One region of the Kribbella italica genome, then DNA from elsewhere that is predicted to be linked to it. Evidence: predicted binding sites of a transcription regulator. Region 1 holds the regulator's gene; each other region holds the start of a gene.
The links. The regulator HrcA, encoded in region 1, represses chaperone genes, less so after heat shock. The targets are predictions, from matches to a motif close to TTGGCACTCGNNNNNNNCGAGTGCCAA.
Positions count from the first base shown of each region.

Region 2: groES (co-chaperone GroES) is a predicted target of HrcA. The motif match lies at 2,098-2,124, and genes of this name have one in related genera.
Region 3: HDA39_RS44130 (FmdB family zinc ribbon protein) is a predicted target of HrcA. The motif match lies at 3,648-3,674, and genes of this name have one in related genera.

Region 1 is NZ_JACHMY010000001.1:424,837-431,412, forward strand. Features, by position in the region: gene HDA39_RS02210 (ThuA domain-containing protein) at 1-561, shown strand, start outside; gene HDA39_RS02215 (Gfo/Idh/MocA family protein) at 546-1,649, shown strand; gene hrcA (heat-inducible transcriptional repressor HrcA) at 1,743-2,762, shown strand; gene dnaJ (molecular chaperone DnaJ) at 2,788-3,924, shown strand; gene HDA39_RS02230 (16S rRNA (uracil(1498)-N(3))-methyltransferase) at 3,948-5,105, shown strand; gene HDA39_RS02235 (class I SAM-dependent methyltransferase) at 5,111-5,758, shown strand; gene HDA39_RS02240 (Gmad2 immunoglobulin-like domain-containing protein) at 5,763-6,576, opposite strand, start outside.
Region 2 is NZ_JACHMY010000001.1:5,106,724-5,113,299, forward strand. Features, by position in the region: gene groL (chaperonin GroEL) at 1-1,540, opposite strand, end outside; gene groES (co-chaperone GroES) at 1,661-1,957, opposite strand; gene HDA39_RS23745 (peptidoglycan-binding domain-containing protein) at 2,261-2,473, shown strand; gene HDA39_RS23750 (peptidoglycan-binding domain-containing protein) at 2,567-3,178, shown strand; gene HDA39_RS23755 (class I SAM-dependent methyltransferase) at 3,201-4,364, shown strand; gene HDA39_RS23760 (NUDIX hydrolase) at 4,485-5,075, opposite strand; gene HDA39_RS23765 (CTP synthase) at 5,510-6,576, opposite strand, start outside.
Region 3 is NZ_JACHMY010000001.1:4,772,146-4,778,721, forward strand. Features, by position in the region: gene HDA39_RS22135 (penicillin acylase family protein) at 1-687, opposite strand, end outside; gene HDA39_RS22140 (DUF1203 domain-containing protein) at 787-1,248, shown strand; gene HDA39_RS22145 (hypothetical protein) at 1,208-3,475, opposite strand; gene HDA39_RS44130 (FmdB family zinc ribbon protein) at 3,695-4,051, shown strand; gene HDA39_RS22155 (SAF domain-containing protein) at 4,123-4,734, shown strand; gene HDA39_RS22160 (MscL family protein) at 4,921-5,307, shown strand; gene HDA39_RS22165 (GNAT family N-acetyltransferase) at 6,021-6,500, opposite strand; gene HDA39_RS22170 (alpha/beta fold hydrolase) at 6,540-6,576, opposite strand, start outside.

The sequences.
Region 1 (6,576 bases):
TTCCTGCGGGACAACGACTTCGAGGTCACCGTCTCGGACAGCACCTCGAGCTACCTCGATCTGGACGGCACCGACCTGGTGCTGCAGTGCATCAGCATGGGTGAGATCACCGCCGAGGAGACCAAGGGCCTGGAGGCCGCGGTCCGCGCCGGGACCGGTCTGGCCGGCTGGCACGGCGGCATCGTCGACTCGTTCCGCGGCAACGTGGACTACAGCTTCATGACCGGCGGCCAGTTCATCTCGCACCCGGGCGGTTTCGTCGACCACCGGATCGAGGTGGTCGCCGACCACCCGATCGTCGAGGGCATCGAGCAGTTCGACCTGCACACCGAGCAGTACTACGTGCACGCCGACCCGAGCAACAACGTCCTGGCGACGACCACCTTCCGGGCGCACCCGGACTACCCGTGGATCGAGGGCGCGACGATGCCCGCGGTCTGGACCCGCACCTGGGGCGACGGCAAGGTCTTCGTCTGTACGCCGGGCCACAGCCTCGCCGACCTGGACACCCCCGAGGTCCGCACGATCGTCGAGCGGGGGCTGCTGTGGGCGAGCAAGTGACCCGGATCGGGATCGTCGGCACCGGCGTCATCAGCGGCACCTACCTGGACCACCTGGCCAAGCTGCCGGGCGTCGAGGTGGCCGCGGTGGCCGACCTGGACGTGTCGCGGGCCCAGACCGTGGCCGACGCGCACCCCGGCGTACGGCCGTTGTCATCGGACGACCTGCTGGCCGACCCCGACGTCGACGTGGTACTCAACCTGACCATCCCGGCCGCGCACGCGCCGGTGCACCGGGCCGCGCTCGAGGCCGGCAAGCACACGTACGGCGAGAAGCCGCTGGCCGTCGACCGGGCCGAGGCCAAGCCGCTGCTCGAGCTCGCCGAGGCGAAGGGCCTGCGGATCGGTTGTGCGCCGGACACCGTGCTCGGCACCGGGACGCAGACCGCGCGCGCCGTGATCGACCGCGGCGACATCGGCGTACCGACTGCTGCGAGTGCGTCGTTCGTCACGCCTGGGCACGAGCTGTGGCACCCGGCGCCGGAGTTCTACTACCAGCCCGGCGGCGGCCCGCTACTCGACATGGGTCCGTACTACGTGACCAGTCTGGTGACCCTGCTCGGCCCGGTACGCCGGGTGACCGGGCGCGCTGGGCGCTCGCAGGACGAGCGCAAGGTGCACACCGGGCCGCGGGCCGGGGCGATCTTCCCGGTCGACGTCCCGACGCACGTCACCGGCATCCTCGAGCACGAGTCGGGCGCGCTGACGACCGTGCTGATGTCGTTCGACGTGTGGGCCGCGCGGCTGCCGCGGATCGAGATCTACGGCACCGACGGCAGCCTGTCCGTCCCCGACCCGAACGCGTTCGACGGCACGGTCGAGATCGCGACCGCCGCCCAGCGCGAGTGGACCGAGGTCCCGGTGGCCGGCGGGTACGCCGGAGCAGGGCGGGGTGTCGGGGTTGCTGACCTGGCGCGCGCGATCCGTACCGGCGGGCCGCATCGCGCGGACGGTGCGCTGGCGTTCCACGTGCTCGACGTCCTGGAGTCACTGCTCGAAGCGGCCGCCAAGGACCAGCCGGTGGACGTCACCAGCACGGTCGAGCGCCCGGCCGCAGTACCGTTGGGAGCCTCGCCCGAAACTGCCTGATCAGCGAACCGCTGCTACGGGTCGGTAGACTGGCACTCGGACTGACTGAGTGCCAGTCGGGACGTTACGGCCGACCGAGAGAGGGTGGTGCGCGTGCTGGACGAGCGCAAACTGGACGTGCTCCGGGCCATCGTCGAGGACTACGTGGCGACCCACGAGCCGGTCGGGTCCAAGACCCTGGTCGACCGGCACAACCTCGGCGTCTCGCCGGCGACGGTGCGCAACGACATGGCCGCGCTGGAGGAGGAGGGGTACATCACCCAGCCGCACACCAGCGCCGGCCGGATCCCGACCGACGCCGGGTACCGGCTGTTCGTCGACAAGCTGAGCACGGTCAAGACGCTGTCCGCGGCGGAGAAGAAGGCGATCTCGTCGTTCCTCGGTGGCGCGGTGGACCTGGACGACGTCGTACGGCGTACCGTCCGGCTGCTCGCGCAGATCACCCGCCAGGTCGCGATCGTGCAGTACCCGACGCTGATCCGCTCCAGCGTCCGGCACGTCGAGGTCGTCACGATGACCCCGCGGCGGTTGCTGCTGGTGCTGATCACGAGCACCGGCCGGGTCGAGCAGCGGATCGTCGAGACCCACGCCGACGTCGACGAGCAACTGGTCGCCGACCTGCGCTCCCGGCTCAACACCGTGCTCACCGGCCAGCGGCTGACCGACGCGACGACCGCGCTGACCAGCGTGGCCGAGACCTTCCCGCCGGCCGACCGGCCGTTCGTCGCGGCGATCGTGACGACGCTGCTGGAGGCCTTCACCGACGAGGGCGAGCAGCGGATCGCGGTCGGCGGCGCGGCCAACCTGACCCGGTACGGCGACGACTTCGAGCGCAACGTGAAACCCGTGCTGGAAGCGCTCGAGGAGCACGTGATCCTGCTCAAGCTCCTCGGCGAGGCGACCCATCCGCAGACCCTCACGGTGCGGATCGGGCACGAGAACCCGTACGAGGGGCTGGCCACGACCTCGGTGGTCGCGACCGGCTACGGCCCCAAGTCGGAGGCGCTGGCCACCCTCGGCATCGTCGGCCCGACCCACATGGACTACCCCAGCACGATGGGCGCCGTCCGCGCCGTCGCCCGCTACGTCAGCCAGATCCTGGCCGACTCATGACGTTCCCCTACCTCTGGTCTGGAGTATGAGCACCGATTACTACGCCGTTCTCGGCGTCAGCCGTGACGCGTCCCAGGACGAGATCAAGAAGGCCTACCGCAAGCTGGCCCGCCAGTACCACCCGGACGTGAACGACTCCGAGGACGCGCACGCCAAGTTCCAGGAGATCGGCCGCGCCTTCCAGGTGCTGAGCGACCCGCAGAAGAAGCAGGTCCACGATCTCGGCGGCGACCCGTTCGCGAGCGCCGGACCGGGTGGCGCGGGCTTCGGCCAGGCGTTCACCTTCACCGACATCATGGACGCCTTCTTCGGCCAGACCGGCGGAGCGACCCGAGGGCCGCGACCGCGGACCCGGCGCGGCCAGGACGCGCTGATCCCGCTGCGGATCGACCTGAGCGAGGCCGCGTTCGGTACGACGCGCGAGCTGAAGGTCGACACCGCCGTCCTGTGCCCGACCTGTACGGGGTCCGGCGCGGCGGCCGGGTCCGAGCCGGTCACCTGCGAGGTCTGCCACGGACGCGGCGAGGTCACGCACACGCAGCGCTCGTTCCTCGGTGAGGTCCGGACGATGCGCCCGTGCCCGAACTGCCGCGGCTTCGGGACGACGATCCCGAGCCCGTGCGTCGAGTGCTCCGGCGACGGGCGCGTGCGCTCCCGCCGTACGGTCACGGTGAAGATCCCCGGCGGTGTCGACAGCGGCACCCGCGTACAGCTGTCCGGCCAGGGCGAGGTCGGCCCCGGCGGCGGTCCGGCCGGCGACCTGTACGTCGAGATCGAGGTCGAGCCGCACGAGATCTTCAGCCGCAACGGCGACGACCTGCACTGCACGGTCACGCTGCCGATGACCGCCGCCGCGCTCGGCACGACGATCGACCTGCCGACGCTGGAAGGCGAGACCACCCCGCTGGAGATCCGCCCCGGCACGCAGTCCGGCACCGCGATGACCCTGACCGCCCGCGGTGTCCCGCGCCTGCGGCACGCCGGCCGCGGTGACCTGATCGTCCAGATCATCGTCGAGACCCCGACGAAGATCGACGACAGCCAGGCCCAGATCCTCCGCGACCTCGCCGCGGCCCGCGGCGAGGAACGCCCCCAGGGCCAGGTCCAAGCCACCCACAAGGGCGTCTTCGGCCGCCTCCGCGACGCCTTCGGCGCCCACTGAACAGCCAGACCCAGACACCGACGATGGGACTCGCCGTCTTCTACTTGGCAGACCTGGGCGAGCCGCCGCTGGACGGCGACGCCGGCGTGATGCCGGGCCTGGGCGCTCGCCCGAGCGCCCAGCAGCTCGCCGATGCCGGCGTAGCCCGCGACCCCGGAGGGGCCGACGCGATGCCGGGCCCGGGCGCTCGCCCGGGCGCCCAGCCCACCGGTCCCGGCGTAGCCGGCGAGCCCGGAGGCGCCGACGCGATGCCGGCCCCGGGCGCTCGCCCGGGCGCCCAGCCCATCGCTCCCGGCGTAGCCGGCGAGCCCGGAGGCGCCGACGTGATGCCGGGCCTGGGCGCTCGCCCGAGCGCCCAGCAGGTCGCCGATGCCGGCGTAGCCGACGAGCTCGGCGGGGCGGATGCTCTCGCGGGCCCCGCGGCTGCTCCCGGCGTAGCCGCTGAGCCCGGGGGCGGCGGCTCCTCCTCTCCCCCCTCCTCCGAGGGGGGAGGAGCTGAGCTGGTGCTCGGCGGGGCCGAGGGGCGCCATGCGGCGGTGGTGCGGCGCATCACCCCGGGGGAGCGTTTGCGGCTGACCGACGGTGCTGGGAACTTCGCCGAAGGATCAGTGACTCAGGCCTCCAAGTCCGGTGTCACCGTCGCGGTCGACCGCCGGGGGAGCGTGCCCAAGCCGACGCCGCGGTTGGTCGTCGTACAGGCGCTGCCCAAGGGGGAGCGGGCTGAGCTTGCCGTGGAGATGCTGACCGAGGTCGGCGTCGACCTCATCGTTCCGTGGAACGCGGAGCGCAGTCAGTTCCGGGCCAACCCCGAACGGGTCGAGAAGACGTTGACCAAGTGGCGGTCGTGGGCGTTCGAGGCGAGCAAGCAGTCGCGGCGGAGCTGGTTCTGCGAGGTGGCTCCGGTGGCGTCGACGGCTGAAGTTGTGCAGTTGGTGAAAACCGCCGGGCTGGCCGCCGTGCTGCACGAAGAAGCGAAGACCCCGCTGGCAACAATGAACCCACCGGTCACCGGCGACGTGGTGATCGTGGTGGGACCAGAAGGTGGCATCAGCGCCGCCGAGCTGGAAGCCTTCGCAACAGAGCCGGTGCTGCTCGGCGACACGGTCCTGAGGACATCCACCGCAGGCGTCGCCGCAGCGTCGGTCCTGCTCGCAAACTCTCGGTGGAGGACGACAGCTTGAGCTCGATGGACTGGCTGGAGTGGCACTCGTCGTACGAGGACGAGGAGTCGCCGCTGAGCCGCCGCCTCGCCTCGGTGCAACGGGCGATCCGCGAACGTCTCGACGCCGACCCCGACGCCAAGCTCCAGGCGGTCAGCGCCTGCGCGGGCCAGGGCCGCGACCTGATCGAGGTCCTCGCCACGCACCCGGCCCGAGGCCGCGTCACCGCGCGGCTCGTCGAGCTCGACCACCGCAACGCCGGCCTGGCCCGCGCCGCCGCGACCGTCAACGGTCTCACCGGCGTCGAGGTCGTCGAGGCCGACGCAGGCAGGACCGACGCCTACGCCGGCGCCGTACCGGCCGATCTCGTGCTGTTCTGCGGCGTCTTCGGCAACATCACCGACGCCGACGTCGAGACCACCGTCAAAGCACTCCCGCAGTTCTGCGCCCCCGGCGCGACCGTCGTCTGGACCCGCACCCGCGAGCAGCCCGACCTTTGCCCGGCGGTCCGGGACTGGTTCACGACCGCGGGCTTCGAGGAAGTCTCGTACGACGCCCCGGACGACGTGCTCTGGTCCGTCGGCGTCCACCGCCTGACCGCCGACCCGCAACAGCTCGAGCCCGGCCGTCAGCTGTTCAGCTTCGTCCGCCACCCTGACGTGCAGTCGACCTGAGCGACTATTTCACCACCAGCGTCTTCGAATCGGTCGAGGTCTGCCGGCCGTCCGCGGCCGACACCTCGAACACCTCGAGCGTGTACCGCCCGGCCGGCAGCTTGGGGACGACGAACGAGTACGGCGTGAGCTTGAACGCCTCCTTGGTCGTGGCCACTCCCTCGTCGAGCACCTTGCGGTTGTCGTCGGACGTGATCCGCCAGTTCAGCTGGGCCTCGTTCACCGCGCCGATGCCGCTCACCTTGAACGGCGTCGTGAGCACGGCGCCGTTGTCCGGCGAGGTGACCCAGATGAACGCCTGGACGTCGAGCGACTGCGCCCGGCCGAGCGGCTGCTTGATGTCGACCCCGAACAGCTGCGGCAGCGGCTTGCCCTGCAGCGTGACCTCGACCGGAACGGTCGCCTTGCTCGCGCCCTGGACCGTGTAGACCAGCTGCTGCAGCGCCATCTGCGCGACGCCCGGCTCCAGGCGCGTCGTCGGCACCGACTTGAAGTCCACCGTCGTCAGCGCACCGGACATCCGGACCTCGGAGACCTGCGCGCCGGCCCACGGCGAGCTGTAGTCGGGGTCGTCGGCCTTGCCGGACGCCATCAGCTGGACCGCCGCGTACGTCGCCCGGCCCTTGAACGGCACGAAGGTCCGGTACAGCCGGACGCCGGGCCCGCTCTCGAACCCGATCGTCTCGCCGAGCCAGTAGACCGGGATCGCTCCCGAGGTCTCCGGCTCCAGCCTGCCCTGCTGCTTGGTCGTCGGCTTCGCCTCGGGCGTCTGGTCGGTCGGCTCCTCCACCGACGGCGACGGCACGGTGGCCGGCGGC
Region 2 (6,576 bases), 4.7 Mb from region 1:
TGAGGAGCAGGGCCGCGATCGAGCCGGCGTTGGCCAGCGCGGAACGGGTCACCTTGACCGGGTCGAGAACACCCTGCGCGAGCAGGTCGCCGTACTCACCGGTGGCGGCGTTGAAGCCGCTTCCGACCTCGAGCTCGGCCACCTTGGCGGTCACGACGTACCCCTCGTAACCACCGTTCTCGGCGATCCAGCGCAGCGGCTCGACCACCGACTTGCGAACGATCCGGACACCGGCGAGCTCGTCGCCCTCCAGGCCCAGGTTGTCCTCCAGCACCGAGGCGGCGTGGACGAGAGCGGAGCCGCCACCGGCGACGATGCCCTCCTCGATCGCCGCACGGGTCGCCGAGACGGCGTCCTCGATGCGGTGCTTCTTCTCCTTCAGCTCGACCTCGGTGGCCGCGCCGACCTTGATCACGCAGACGCCACCGGCCAGCTTGGCCAGCCGCTCCTGCAGCTTCTCGCGGTCCCAGTCGGAGTCGGTGCGCTCGATCTCGGCCTTGATCTGGTTGACCCGGGCCTCGATCTCGTCGGACTTGCCGGCGCCCTCGACAACGGTGGTGTTGTCCTTGCTCACGACGATCCGCCGCGCGGTGCCGAGCACCTCGAGGCCGACCTGGTCGAGCTTCAGCCCGACCTCGGGAGCGATCACCTGCGCGCCGGTCAGCGCGGCCAGGTCCTCCAGCATCGCCTTGCGGCGGTCACCGAAGCCCGGGGCCTTGACGGCCACGGAGGTGAAGTTGCCACGGATCTTGTTGACCACCAGGGTCGACAGGGCCTCGGCCTCGACGTCCTCGGCGATGATCAGCAGCGTCTTGCCCGACTGCACGACCTTCTCCAGCAGCGGGAGCAGGTCCGCGACGGCGGAGATCTTGTTCTGGCTGATCAGGATGTACGGGTCGTCCAGCACCGCTTCGCCGGCCTCGGCGTCGGTGATGAAGTACGGCGAGATGAAGCCCTTGTCGAACTGCATGCCCTCGGTGAACTCGAGCTCGGTGCCGAAGGTGTTCGACTCCTCGACGGTGATCACACCGTCCTTGCCGACCTTGTCGAAGGCGTCCGCGATCAGGCCGCCGATCTCGGCGTCCCGGGCGGAGATGGTGGCGACGTGGGCCATGTCGCCCTTGTCGTCGACCGGGCGGGCGGTCTCGATCAGACGGGCGGAGACGGCCTCGACGGCAGCCTCGATGCCCTTCTTGAGCCCCATCGGGTTGACCCCGGCAGCGACGGCCCGCAGGCCCTCGTGCACGAGCGCCTGGGCCAGCACCGTGGCGGTGGTGGTCCCGTCACCGGCGACGTCGTTCGTCTTGGTGGCGACCTCCTTGGCCAGCTGCGCGCCGAGGTTCTCGAACGGGTCGTCCAGCTCGACCTCACGGGCGACGGTGACACCGTCGTTGGTGATGGTCGGGGCGCCCCACTTCTTGTCCAGCACGACGTAGCGGCCCTTGGGCCCCAGCGTCACCTTCACCGTGTTCGCGAGCTTGTCGACGCCACGCTCCAGGGCGCGCCGCGCGTTCTCGTCGAACTCGAGGATCTTCGGCATGGAAAAACCAGTCCCTCTCTGAATTCTTGCGTTCAATGGCCCAGCCGGTTCTGGACCGACTCCGCCCCGGCGCCGGTGATCGGCACCGGGGCGGTGTCAGTCAGAAACTCTGAGCAGTCGTCACTTGCTGACGACGGCGAGGATGTCGCGGGCGCCCAGGATCAGGTAGTCCTGGCCGTCGTACTTGACCTCGGTGCCGCCGTACTTGGAGTAGATGACCTTGTCGCCGACGGCGACGTCCAGCGGGACGCGGTTGCCGTTGTCGTCGATGCGGCCGGGGCCGGTGGCGAGGACCTCGCCCTCCTGCGGCTTCTCCTTGGCGGTGTCCGGGATCACCAGGCCGGACTTCGTGGTCTGCTCGGCTTCGAGCGGCGCAACGAGGACGCGGTCCTCGAGCGGCTTGATCGTGACCGACACTTGCTGACCTCCACGGTCGAGTTCTTGATGGTTCACAGTGCGTCAGGACGGCCGTCCCGCCGCCTGCCGTCGCGGGGGTCAGGGGCCGGGGCCGCTGGCACCCTCCGAGGGAGAGTGCCAACACCGAATCTAGGCCGCGATTAGCACTCGGTCAACTCGAGTGCCAGAAATAACCCGTCGGCGAACATCACGAACCGGCCGGGCACTCAACCTCGAGCCGGCAACTGCAACCTCAAGTACGGCGACAACCCGTTCCGTGACCCGCGCTACGACACCGGCGACCCGGAGCTGGCCATCAAGACGCTGCAGCGGAACCTGAACTATTGCTACGGCTCCAAGCTCACCGTCGACGGCCGGTACGGCAGCAGGACCAAGGCGGCGGTCGCGGCGGTCCAGCGCCGGCACAAGATCACCGCGGACGGTGTCTACGGCCCGCAGACCCGGTCCGCGATGAACTGGCGGCTGTGGCACCCGAAGCTCGGGATCTGGAGCGACGGCTGCTACAGCCCGCTGTAACCCGTTCCGTACTTTCTGCGACCGAGGACTGGGCGTGGGCGGTTCGGCGTGGGACCGTTCTGAGTGGAGCGACCACCAGTTCGAGGAGCCCGGATGAAACTCTCCCTCGCGTTGAAGAAGCCGTCGGGCAAGGCGATGGTCGCGATCGCCGCGCTGGTGGTCAGTCCGATCGCCGTGGGAGTGGCTGCCGCTGGTGGCCACTCCGGCACGGACACCCCGCAGGGCGCGGGCGCACCGGCCGCCGCGACCGCACCCGAGCCGGCGCCTGGTGAGGTCGCCGGGCCGGCCGCCGACCTCGGCGTACGGGCTGCTGCTGCGGCGGCTGCGCTGGAGCAGTGCCGGAGCGCCCGGCTCGTCCCTGCCGGGAACGGGTGGGGCGTACCGGCTCCGTCGGTCTGGGAGAGCAGCAGCACCCGCTGCAACCTGAAGTACGGCGACGACCCGCAGCGCGGCAACGAGCGGTTCGGCGACCCGGACACCGCCATCCGCACGCTCCAGCGGAACCTGAACTACTGCTACGGCTCCAAGCTCACGGTCGACGGCGTGTACGGCAGCAACACCCGCGCGATCGTCAGGCAGGTGCAGAGGCGCCACAAGCTCGCAGCGGACGGCATCTACGGCCCGCAGACCCGTTCGGCGATGAACTGGCGGCTTTACCACTCGGCCAAGGGCATCTGGAGCAGCGGCTGCTACAGCTCGCTGTGAGTGCTCAGCGCAGAATGAGCGCGTGACACCCCACTCGATCACCACACTGCTCACCTCACCCGGGTCCGACGTACTGGCCGAGGCCTGTGCGTCCTTCACGCCCGGCGGCGAGCTACAGCTGGTCGAGAAGCTCCGCCGCCGGTACGACGCCGCGGTGGTCACCGCCGCGGTCACGCAGGCGTCGCTGCGGCACCGGGCGGTCGCCAAGTTCGGCGCGGACGACGCGGCCCGGATGTACTTCACCCCGGACGGGCTGGAGCAGTCCACGCGGACCGCGGTCGCCGCACACCGCTCGACCCGGATCGCATCAGCAGTGCCTGGCGCTTCGGTGATCGACCTGGGCTGTGGCATCGGTGGCGACCTCATCAGCGCGGCACGGGCCGGCCTGCGGGTCACCGGCGTCGAGCGCGACCCGGCAACGGCCGCAGCGGCTGCGGCCAACCTGGTTGCGCTGGGCCTGTCCGGTGAGGTGCTGCTGGGCGATGCGGAGGAGCAGGACCTGTCGCCGTACGAGGTGGTGTTCGCTGATCCGGCGCGGCGGGCGGACGGTCGACGGGTGTTCGACCACAACGCGTACTCGCCACCGTGGTCGTTCATCAGCTCGCTGCTGGAGGGCACGGCGTGCGTGAAGGTCGCACCGGGGATCCCGCACGACGCCGTACCGGAGGGGGTCGAGGCGGAGTGGGTGAGCGACGCCGGTGAGGTCAAAGAGGCTGCGCTGTGGTCCGGCAAGCTGCACGGCGGCGCTGCGCGGCGGGCGACGCTGTTGCCGAGTGGCGCTTCGGTTGCTGTCGCGCCAGAGGCTGAGGTGGGGCCGGTCGGCCGGTACATCTATGAGCCGGACGGCGCTGTGGTGCGAGCCGGGTTGGTGACGGCGGTCGCTGCGGAGGTGAACGGCTGGCTGCTGGACCCGCGGATCGCCTACGTGACCGGGCCGTTCCTGGTGGAGACGGCGCTGGCGTCGGCGTACGAGGTGATCGAAGCGCTGCCGTACAAGGAGAAGGCGCTGAAATCGTGGGTGCGGACCAACGACATCGGGACGCTGGAGATCAAGAAGCGTGGGGTCGAGGTGGATCCGGCGGTGCTGCGGAAGAAGCTCGCGCCGAAGGGTTCGCAGACGGCGACGCTGATCATCACGCGGATCGGGCGGGACGCTGTGGCGTACTCGTGCCGGCGTCCGGGCTGACTTGCACTCGCGGAGTATTCGAACATATACTCGAACACGAGAGCGGGCCCCTGGGAGCCTGCCGACGGGCGAGGTGCTGCGCTCGTTGCCGACGACTCCCGGGGGCCCGCCACTAACGTTCTAGTGGTCTTTGGCGGGCCAGGGGGAGTCGGCGGGGCGGAGCGCGTCGAAGCCTTCGCCGTGGAGTGCGGCCCAGGCGGCCAGCGAACCCATGACCAGGAGCGGGTTGTGCAGGTCGCCGGCCAGCGCCGCCTTCACGACGTCCTCGAGCGGCGCCCAGACCGTCTCCATGTCGGCTTCCTCGTGCAGCCGGTCGTACACCTCGTCGGCCGCCGAGAGCTCCCGCGCGAGGAAGATCCGCACCGCCTCGGTCGTCAGCCCCGGCGAGGTGAACGCGTCCACGAGGACCCGCCAGTCGCCGGCCTTGGTCGCGGCCTCCTCCCACAGCTCCCGCTCAGCGCCGAGCCGGTAAGCCTCACCCTGGACGTCGAGCAGCCCGGCGGGCGGCTCGAGCAGGCGGTAGCCGACCGGGTGCCGGTACTGGCGGACGAGCAGCATCCGGTGGTTCTCGTCGAGCGCCACCACACCGACCGCACCCGGGTGCACGACCACGTCCCGAGTGAACGCCTCACCACCCGCAGGCGGAACCACCTGGTCCCGCCGCACAGAAATCACCCGCCCGGTCGCATGCACGGTCTCGGAAGACCTCACGTCCCAAGAGGTCGGCACGTCAGCCAGCCCGCTGCCAAACCGAAGCTCAGGCGCCGAGACCGTCGCGCCCGCTCCAGCGGACTCCCCGGAGGAAACCTTCGCGGAGCCGAAGGGCGCGGAGGCCGCGCTTGCGGCGGGCGCGCTTGCGGCGGGCGCGCTTGCGGCGGGCGCGCTTGCGGCGGGCGCGCTTGCGGCGGGAGTGCTCTCCGCCGGAGCACCCGCCGCGGCGGATCCCGCGGCGGAGCTGCTCGCAGCCGGCGCGCCCTCGACAGGGCTGCTCGCGATTGGCGCGCCCTCGACAGGGCTGCTCGCGGTTGGCGCGCCCTCGACCGGAGCGCCCCCAGCGGGGGTGTTCGCCGAGGCGGAGCCCGCGGGGTCTACGCTCCCGGCGACCTCGTCGCCGGAGCCCGGCGGGACCGCCGTACCAGTGTCGGTCATCGGGCCTTGGCCTTGGTGGCGCCGGCCTTGACCGGCTCCTTGGTGGCGGGGACCTCCTCGACCGGCAGGCGGGACTCGCGCTGGCGGACCAGGGCCGCAGCGATCAGGCCGGAGAAGAGCGGGTGCGGCTTGGTCGGGCGCGATCGCAGTTCCGGGTGGGCCTGGGTGGCGACGAAGAACGGGTGCATTGCCTTGTCCAGCTCGATGAACTCGACCAGCTCGTTGTCCGGCGACAGCCCGGAGAACACCAGCCCGGCGTTCTCCAGCTTGTCCCGGTACGCGTTGTTGACCTCGTAGCGGTGCCGGTGCCGCTCCTGCACCGACGGAGCGCCGTACAGGTCGCGGACGATCGACCCGTCGGCCAGGTTCGCCGGGTAGAGGCCGAGGCGCATCGTGCCGCCGAGGTCGCCGGAGCCGGAGACGATGTGCTTCTGCTCCTCCATCGTCGCCACCACCGGCTGCGTGGCGTCCGGGTCGAACTCGCTGGAGTTCGCGTCGATCAGGCCGGCCAGGTCGCGGGCGACCTCGATCACCATGCACTGCAGGCCCAGGCACAGCCCGAGGATCGGGATCCCGGCCTCACGCGCAAAGCGGATCGCGCCGATCTTCCCCTCGATCCCGCGCACGCCGAACCCACCGGGGATGCAGATCGCGTCCACGTCGCCGAGCAGCTTCGCGGCCGCCTCGGGCGTGGCCGCCTCATCGGAGGCGACCCAGCGCAGGTTCACCTTGGCATCGTTGTCGAACCCACCCGCGCGCAATGCCTCGGCGACCGACAGGTACGCGTCCGGCAGGTCGATGTACTTGCCGACCAGCGCGACGGTGACCTGGTCCTTCGGGTGGTGCACGACCCGCAGCAGCTCGTCCCAGCGGGTCCAGTCGACGTCGCGGAACGGCAGGTTCAGCCGCCGTACGACGTACGCGTCGAGCGCCTCGGAGTGCAGCACCTTCGGGATGTCGTAGATGCTCGGCGAGTCGACGGCGGCCACCACGGCCTCCTCGTCGACGTCGCACATCAGCGAGATCTTGCGCTTGACCGCGTCCGGGATCGGCCGGTCGGCGC
Region 3 (6,576 bases), 4.3 Mb from region 1:
GGACAGGATCGGCTCGTTGCGGCTGTACGGGTACGCCGGGTAGAGGCTGTCGATCGTCTTGGCCGGCAATGACGCGGCCAGCTTGGTCCGGGTGATCTCCTCCTCCATGTTGCCGCCGAGGTCCCAGGCCATCGCCTTCAGCCAGGCCAGCGAGTCGGCCGCCGTCCACGGCTCGGGCCGGTAGTCGGTGCCCTTGAGCGACAGTACGGCGTACTCGAGGCTGAGCCCGGAGCCGCTGTGCTGGTCGAGGTAGGAGTTCACGCCGCGGGCGTAGTCGTCCAGGTACTGCCGGGTGGCCGGGCTGAGCAGGCCCAGCTCCTTCTCGGCGACCCGGCGCCAGCCGAGCGTCCGGACGAACTTGTCGGTCTCCAGGGCGTCCGCGCCGAACAGCTCGGCCAGCCGGCCGGACGTGACGTGCCGGCGGAAGTCCATCTCGAAGAACCGGTCCTGGGCCGCGACGTAGCCCTGGGCGGCGAACAGGTCGGCCGGCCTGTCGGCGTAGATCTGCGGGATGCCGTTGGCGTCGCGGACCACCTCGACGTCGGCGTCCAGGCCGGTCAGCTCGATCGTGCCGTCGTAGGAGGGGAAGGAGTGGCGGACGACGAAAATGCCGGTCCCGGCCACCACGAGCAGGACGGTGGCCAGCGCAATTCCGCTGATGACGAGTAACCGAAGCAGGCGACGCACGGACCCAACCGTAGAGAATGCCGCCCCGCACCCCAAATGCTGATACCGGTCCTTAACGCTGCGTACTCACACCAGCGGGTCCCCCAACGTTCCACGGTCATGTCCAGCGAACTCGAGTTCCTGCCCGTTCCGGCCACCGATCTGGACCGGATCCGATGCAACGGCCACGACGACCACGGCAACCAGCTGGTCGGCTTCGACTCCGGCGCGGGGGCGCCGCTGCGGTGCTGCCTGCGGATGTCCACCGAGGGTGAGCGGATCGCCCTGGTCGCCTACCGGCCGTCACCACTCGGCGGTCCGTACGCCGAAGTCGGCCCGGTCTTCGTCCACTTCTCCGAATGCTCCGGGTACGACGGTCCGGACTTCCCCGCCGACTTCCGCGAGCGGCGCGCCGTACTGCGTCCGTACGACGCGACCGGGCGGATGCTGGACGGCGTACTGGCCGAGCCCGGCACCGCTCCTGGCGAGCTGAAGCGGCTCTTCGACGACCCAGCCGTGGAGCTGGTCCACGTCCGCAACGTCATCGCGGGCTGCTGGAACTTCTCCGTACGCCGGGCGTAGCCGCGTCCTCCGTCGGCGCGGTCAGCGCGTAGACCGCGACCGCGCCGAGGGAGTAGCGGTGCTCGGCGAGGCCCTCGAGCTCGCCCGGCGGCCAGTCGAGGTTGGTGTCGAACACGAGCCAGCGGACGCCGTACTGGTTCCAGAGCTGGTCCAGGACACGCTTGGACGGCCGCTTGAAGGCACTGTCGTTCAGCTGCAGCAGCGGCTGGTTCCAGAACGGGCCGTTGATCGCGGCGTCGGCGTTCCGCCGGCCCTGCGCCGTCGGTGTGTAGGCCCAGCCCTCCACCAGCACCCGCCGCTCGGAGTAGGCGGCGAGCCAGAAGTTGCGGGCGTCGCAAGTCCTGTCCGCGTAGACCGGTGTGCAGTGCGAGTTGGTGGCGAGCTTGTCGCCGACAGCGGAGTGGTCGCGGATGTAGCGAGCGGCCTCGGCGCCTCCGGTCGGGACCTGCCGCCTGGTCTGCCGGCACTCCGGCCGGTCCGGACCAGCGACACAGACCTGGTCGGTGAGGGTGGTCACCATCGTCTTCGGGACGTTGACCGCGGCCGCGCCCAGGACGATCAGGATGCCCAGGCCGAGGGCGGCTGTGCGCTCCGCCGTACGGCTGAGGACCAGTGCCGCGAGTCCGGCGACCAGCAGGACGGCCGCCCAGGGCCAGATCACTTGGAAGCTGACAGCCAGCACGCCTTGGCCACTCCGCGGTCTGCGCGGAGTCAGGTAAGCCACGACCTGCGCCAGCACCATCCCGCCTGCCAGGGCGAGCAGCAGCCGCGGCCCGATCTGCCGGAGCCTGGGTCCACTCAGCAGCAGGGTCAGCCCCCAGGCCGAGGCCGCGATGGCGAACGGGAAGGCCGCCCGCAGGAAGTACAGCTGGCTGAACCCCGGATGTCGGAGCAGAGCAGCCGCGGCGATCCCCGCGAGGACGAAGCCGGCGAGGAAGACCGCGGCCGGGTCCTTCCACTTGCGCTCGCGGGCGAAGCCCAGCATCCCGAGGCCGGCCAGCGACCAGGAGACGAGGAGGGTGGCGCCCGTCGTACCGATGACCACGGCGGCTGCGGCGTGGTCGCTGTAGCGGCTCTCGAAGCCGACGCGACCGGCCATCGCGCGGAAGGCCTGGCCCGGGCCGAAGGCGATGCCGGACGAGCCGGCGCTGAACAGGACGAACTGGGCAAATCTTAACGCGGCCAGGACGGCCAGACCGAGTCCCACGGAGGTCCGGTCGAGTCTGCGCTCGGTCACCAGCCTCACGGCGATGGCCAGAGCGACTGCCACCACCAGCAGCGGCACGAAGGACGCCTTGGCCCCGGCGAGCGCTGCCAGGCCGATGACCAGCAGGAGCCAGGTGCCGCGGTGTGGATCCCGGCGGAGTAGGCAGACGATCGAGTAGACGACGGGGAACGCCAGTACTACGGCGAACGCGTGCGTGGGGCTGTACATCAGGACAGCACTCGAGTACGCCGCCTGGCTGATCAGATCGCGACCGCCCCAGCCGTAGACGTCGAAGCTGGTGACCGTCACCAGCAGCCAGGCGGCCAACGGGCCGGCCCACGACTTGCGGGCGAGCCTGGTGGCCAGGGCTGCGACGGAGAGGATCGGGACGAGGGCAGCCGTCACCGGCATCAGGCGGCGGAGCAGGACGTCCAGCTCGATCCCGGTCTGCCAGTTGGCCGCAGCCAGCTCGGCGTGGAGGAACCAGTGGTAGTCGAGCTGCTGGCCGGTGACGAAGGGGATCTGGCCGGGCAGGTGGTGCTTCAACTCGGCGGCCAGGGCCAGCTGGTACGGCATGTCGCTGTACTGGAAAGCTGCGTCCGGGAACGCGATCGGCTCGATCTGGAGACCGGCACGGGTGATCACCCACAGGCCCAGCGCCACGGCTCCGGCAACAGACCAGGCCCACCAGGTCGGCATCGGAGACCGCTTGCTGCGCCAGTACGGGCGGAGGTGCTTGAGCGCTGTGAACGCCGCGATCGTCAGGAGTGGGACGGCCAGCGGGAGGTAGGGGATGCCGATGGCCCGGCCCGGGAGATAGCTCAGGATCGACAGCGCGAACCCGAAGCCGGTCCCGAAGGCCAGATCGACCGCGAACCCGTCCTCATTCCCGCGCAGCAGTCGCCACAGCAGGACGCCGGGCAGCATGATCCCGAGGCTCAGGTAGGCGCTGTACGCCGCAATCGCGCTCCACGGCGTCCCGTACGCCGCCAGCACGACACCGGCGCCCGCCCACACCACGATCCCGGGCAGAACCGCGACTACGTCCCCCTGCCTTTTCCTGGTCCCTCCCCAGTGGTCCCACGCCTGAGGAGACGCTCGCCGAGGGCCGTCGGGTTGCACGGTGGCCGGAACCGACCGAAAACCGGTCCAGACCGCCGGAGTTGGAATACTGCGGCGCTCTGGCGCATTATTAGCAGTCGAGTAGTAGGAGTGCCAGACGGCCTGAAGGGGAAGAACGTGCCGACGTACCAGTACCAGTGCACCGACTGCGGCGAAGCGCTCGAGGTCCGGCAGAGCTTCACCGACGACGCGCTGACGGTCTGCCCGAACTGCCAGGGCACGCTGCGCAAGGTGTTCAACGCGGTGGGCGTGGTGTTCAAGGGCTCCGGCTTCTACCGCAACGACAGCCGCTCCTCGAGCACCAGCACGATCAGCGCGAAGTCGGACTCGTCGTCGTCCTCGTCGGACTCCTCGAAGTCGTCCTCGTCGTCCTCGGACTCCTCGAAGTCGGGCTCCTCCTCGTCGTCGAACTCGTCGGGCTCGTCCTCGTCCGGTGGCTCCTCGTCCGGTTCCAGCAAGACCAGCGCCGCCTGATCCCGCGCTCGTCGCGCGGGCCTGTGGACAACTGAATCGGCTTTTCCGGGGAAACTCGTACCTTCCCTGGCATGACGAACCTCTGGCACGACCTCATCCGCGCCGCCCGCTGGCACCGCCGGCTCCTCGCCGGCCTGTTCGCGGCGGCTGCCGTCTACTTCGGCCTGGCCTCCTTCTCACCGCCGGCCGCGGCGTCGACCGCGGTCCTCGCGGCAGCCCGCGACCTTCCCGGCGGCGTCACCCCGTCGGCCGGTGACCTCCGGGTGGTGCGACTACCACCGGCCTCGGTCCCCAACGGCGTCCTTCGACCGGACACCGATCTGGCCGACCGCGTCCTCGCGACCCCGGTGCGCGCCGGCGAACCACTCACCGACGCCCGATTCCTCACCCCCACAGCGGTTCCAGCCGGCCTGGTCGCCTACCCGCTCCGCCTCGACGATCCCGACATCGCCGCCCTCCTGCGCCCGGGCGACCACGTCGACCTGTACGCCGCCTCGGCCACGGCCGACCTTTCCGCCGCCCGCTTGGCGACTGAGGTCCGCGTCCTGGCACTGCCCGCGCCGAGCCGCTCGTCCGGTGGCGCTTTGGTGGTCCTCGCCACGTCTCCTTCGACCGCCGCCCGGTTGGCGCAGTCCACCACCAACTCGCGAATAGCCGTCGCTCTGACCCGGGACACCAGCTGACACGTTCACCGACCCCTTGAACGTCACTGAGCGGACATCTCCGACCACGATCCGCAGCCCTGCGGCGCGGTCCCTCGCCAGCCTCCGGACGGAGTCCTACGTTGGCCGGGTACAGATCGCCGCGGGTCCACCGGGACCCTCTCGTGGAGGCAGAAAGAGATGCTCAAGGGCTTCAAGGAATTCCTGATGCGAGGCAACGTCCTCGACCTGGCCATCGCCGTGGTCATCGGCACCGCCTTCGCCACCGTGGTGAAGACCGTCGTCGACAACCTGGTCAGCCCGCTGATCGCCTCACTCGGCGGCAGCAACGTGCAGGGGCTGGCCTGGACGGTCGTCGAGGGCAACCCGAAGTCGACCATCGACTTCGCTGCGATCATCAACGCGTTCATCGTCTTCTTCCTCACCGCGCTGGTCGTCTACTTCGTCCTCGTGGTCCCGATGAAGAAGATCCAGGACCGTCGCGCCGCCGCGGCCGCCGCCAAGGGCGAGGCCGAGCCGGAGCCGGAACCGCTGACCATGGACCAGCAACTCCTGGTCGAGATCCGCGACGCCCTCAAGGCCCGCCAGCAGTAGTCCGCCGTCGTCGGTGGCCCTGCCCGATCCCGGGCAGGGCCACCGACGAGACTCCCCCTCCCGCACACCCTCCGCGCACACCCTCCGCGCGCACCCTCCCGCACACCCTTCGCGCGCCCCCTCCCCGGACTGCGCCACCGACGAGGCCTCCCTCCCGCACGCTCCCCTCCCGCACGCTCCCCTCCCGCACGCTCCCCTCCCGCACGCTCCCCTCCCGCACGCTCCCCTCCCGCACGCTCCCCTCCCGCACGCTCCCCTCCCGGGCGCTCCCCTCCCCGCACGCCCTCTCCCGCGCTCCCCAATCCCCTGCGCTCTTTCCGGCCGCAGCGGCCCGAGCCACCGCAGACCTCCCCGGCCGCATCACCGCGGCGGCCAACCTCAACTGGTGACCGTCGGGTACCGCATCCACGTGCAGGCGACCGATTGGCCCTTGTTCCACTAGTCGACCAGGTCCGCGGCCACGTACTCGGAGCCGACCCGTCACGGGGCAAGGCGGCCGACCCCCGTTCACGGCTGACCCCCGTTCAGGGCGGCCGCCCCCGGGCAGGGCCGCCGACGAGGCTTCCTCCCTCCCGGGCTCCTCCTCCCGCGCCCTCCCCCCGGGCTCCCCCTCCCGCGCCCTCCCCCCGGGCTCCCCCTCCCCGCTCTCTCTCCGGCCGCAGCGGCCCGAGCCATCGCAGACCTCCCCGGCCGCATCACCGCGGCGGCCAACCTCAGCTGGTCGGGTATTGCATCCACGTATAGGCGACCGGCTGATCCTTGTTCCACTCGTCCGCCAGATCAGCCGCCACGTACTCGAAGCCCACCCGTCGATAGGTCCGGATCGCCACATCGTTGTCCGGACGGACCCGGAGGAACACCTCGGAGTACCCGGCCTCCAGGGCCGGCCCCAGCAACGCCTTCACGAACGCCGTCCCGATCCCCCGCCCCCGCGAGCCCGGCCGCACGATGATCCGGGCCAGCTCGATCTCGTCCTCGTCGTCGTCCAGCCACAGCTCGCCGTACCCGACGGGCTCGCCGCCCACGTAGTACAAGTAGGACCGCACATCGTCGGCAACCTTCGGCCAGCTCCCCGCGAGCTCGACCGGAAACGGGAACGCGGTCCGCCCCGACAGCAAGGAGACCTCCTGCGCCGAGGTCGCCCACCCGGCGACCACCGCAGCCTTCCCCACCTCGAACCCGCGCAGCTCCACAGCCCAAGCATCACGCGATCCGACCCGAACATCCACGCCTTATCGGCCGGCTTGTCCGCCTCCGGCAAACGCACCG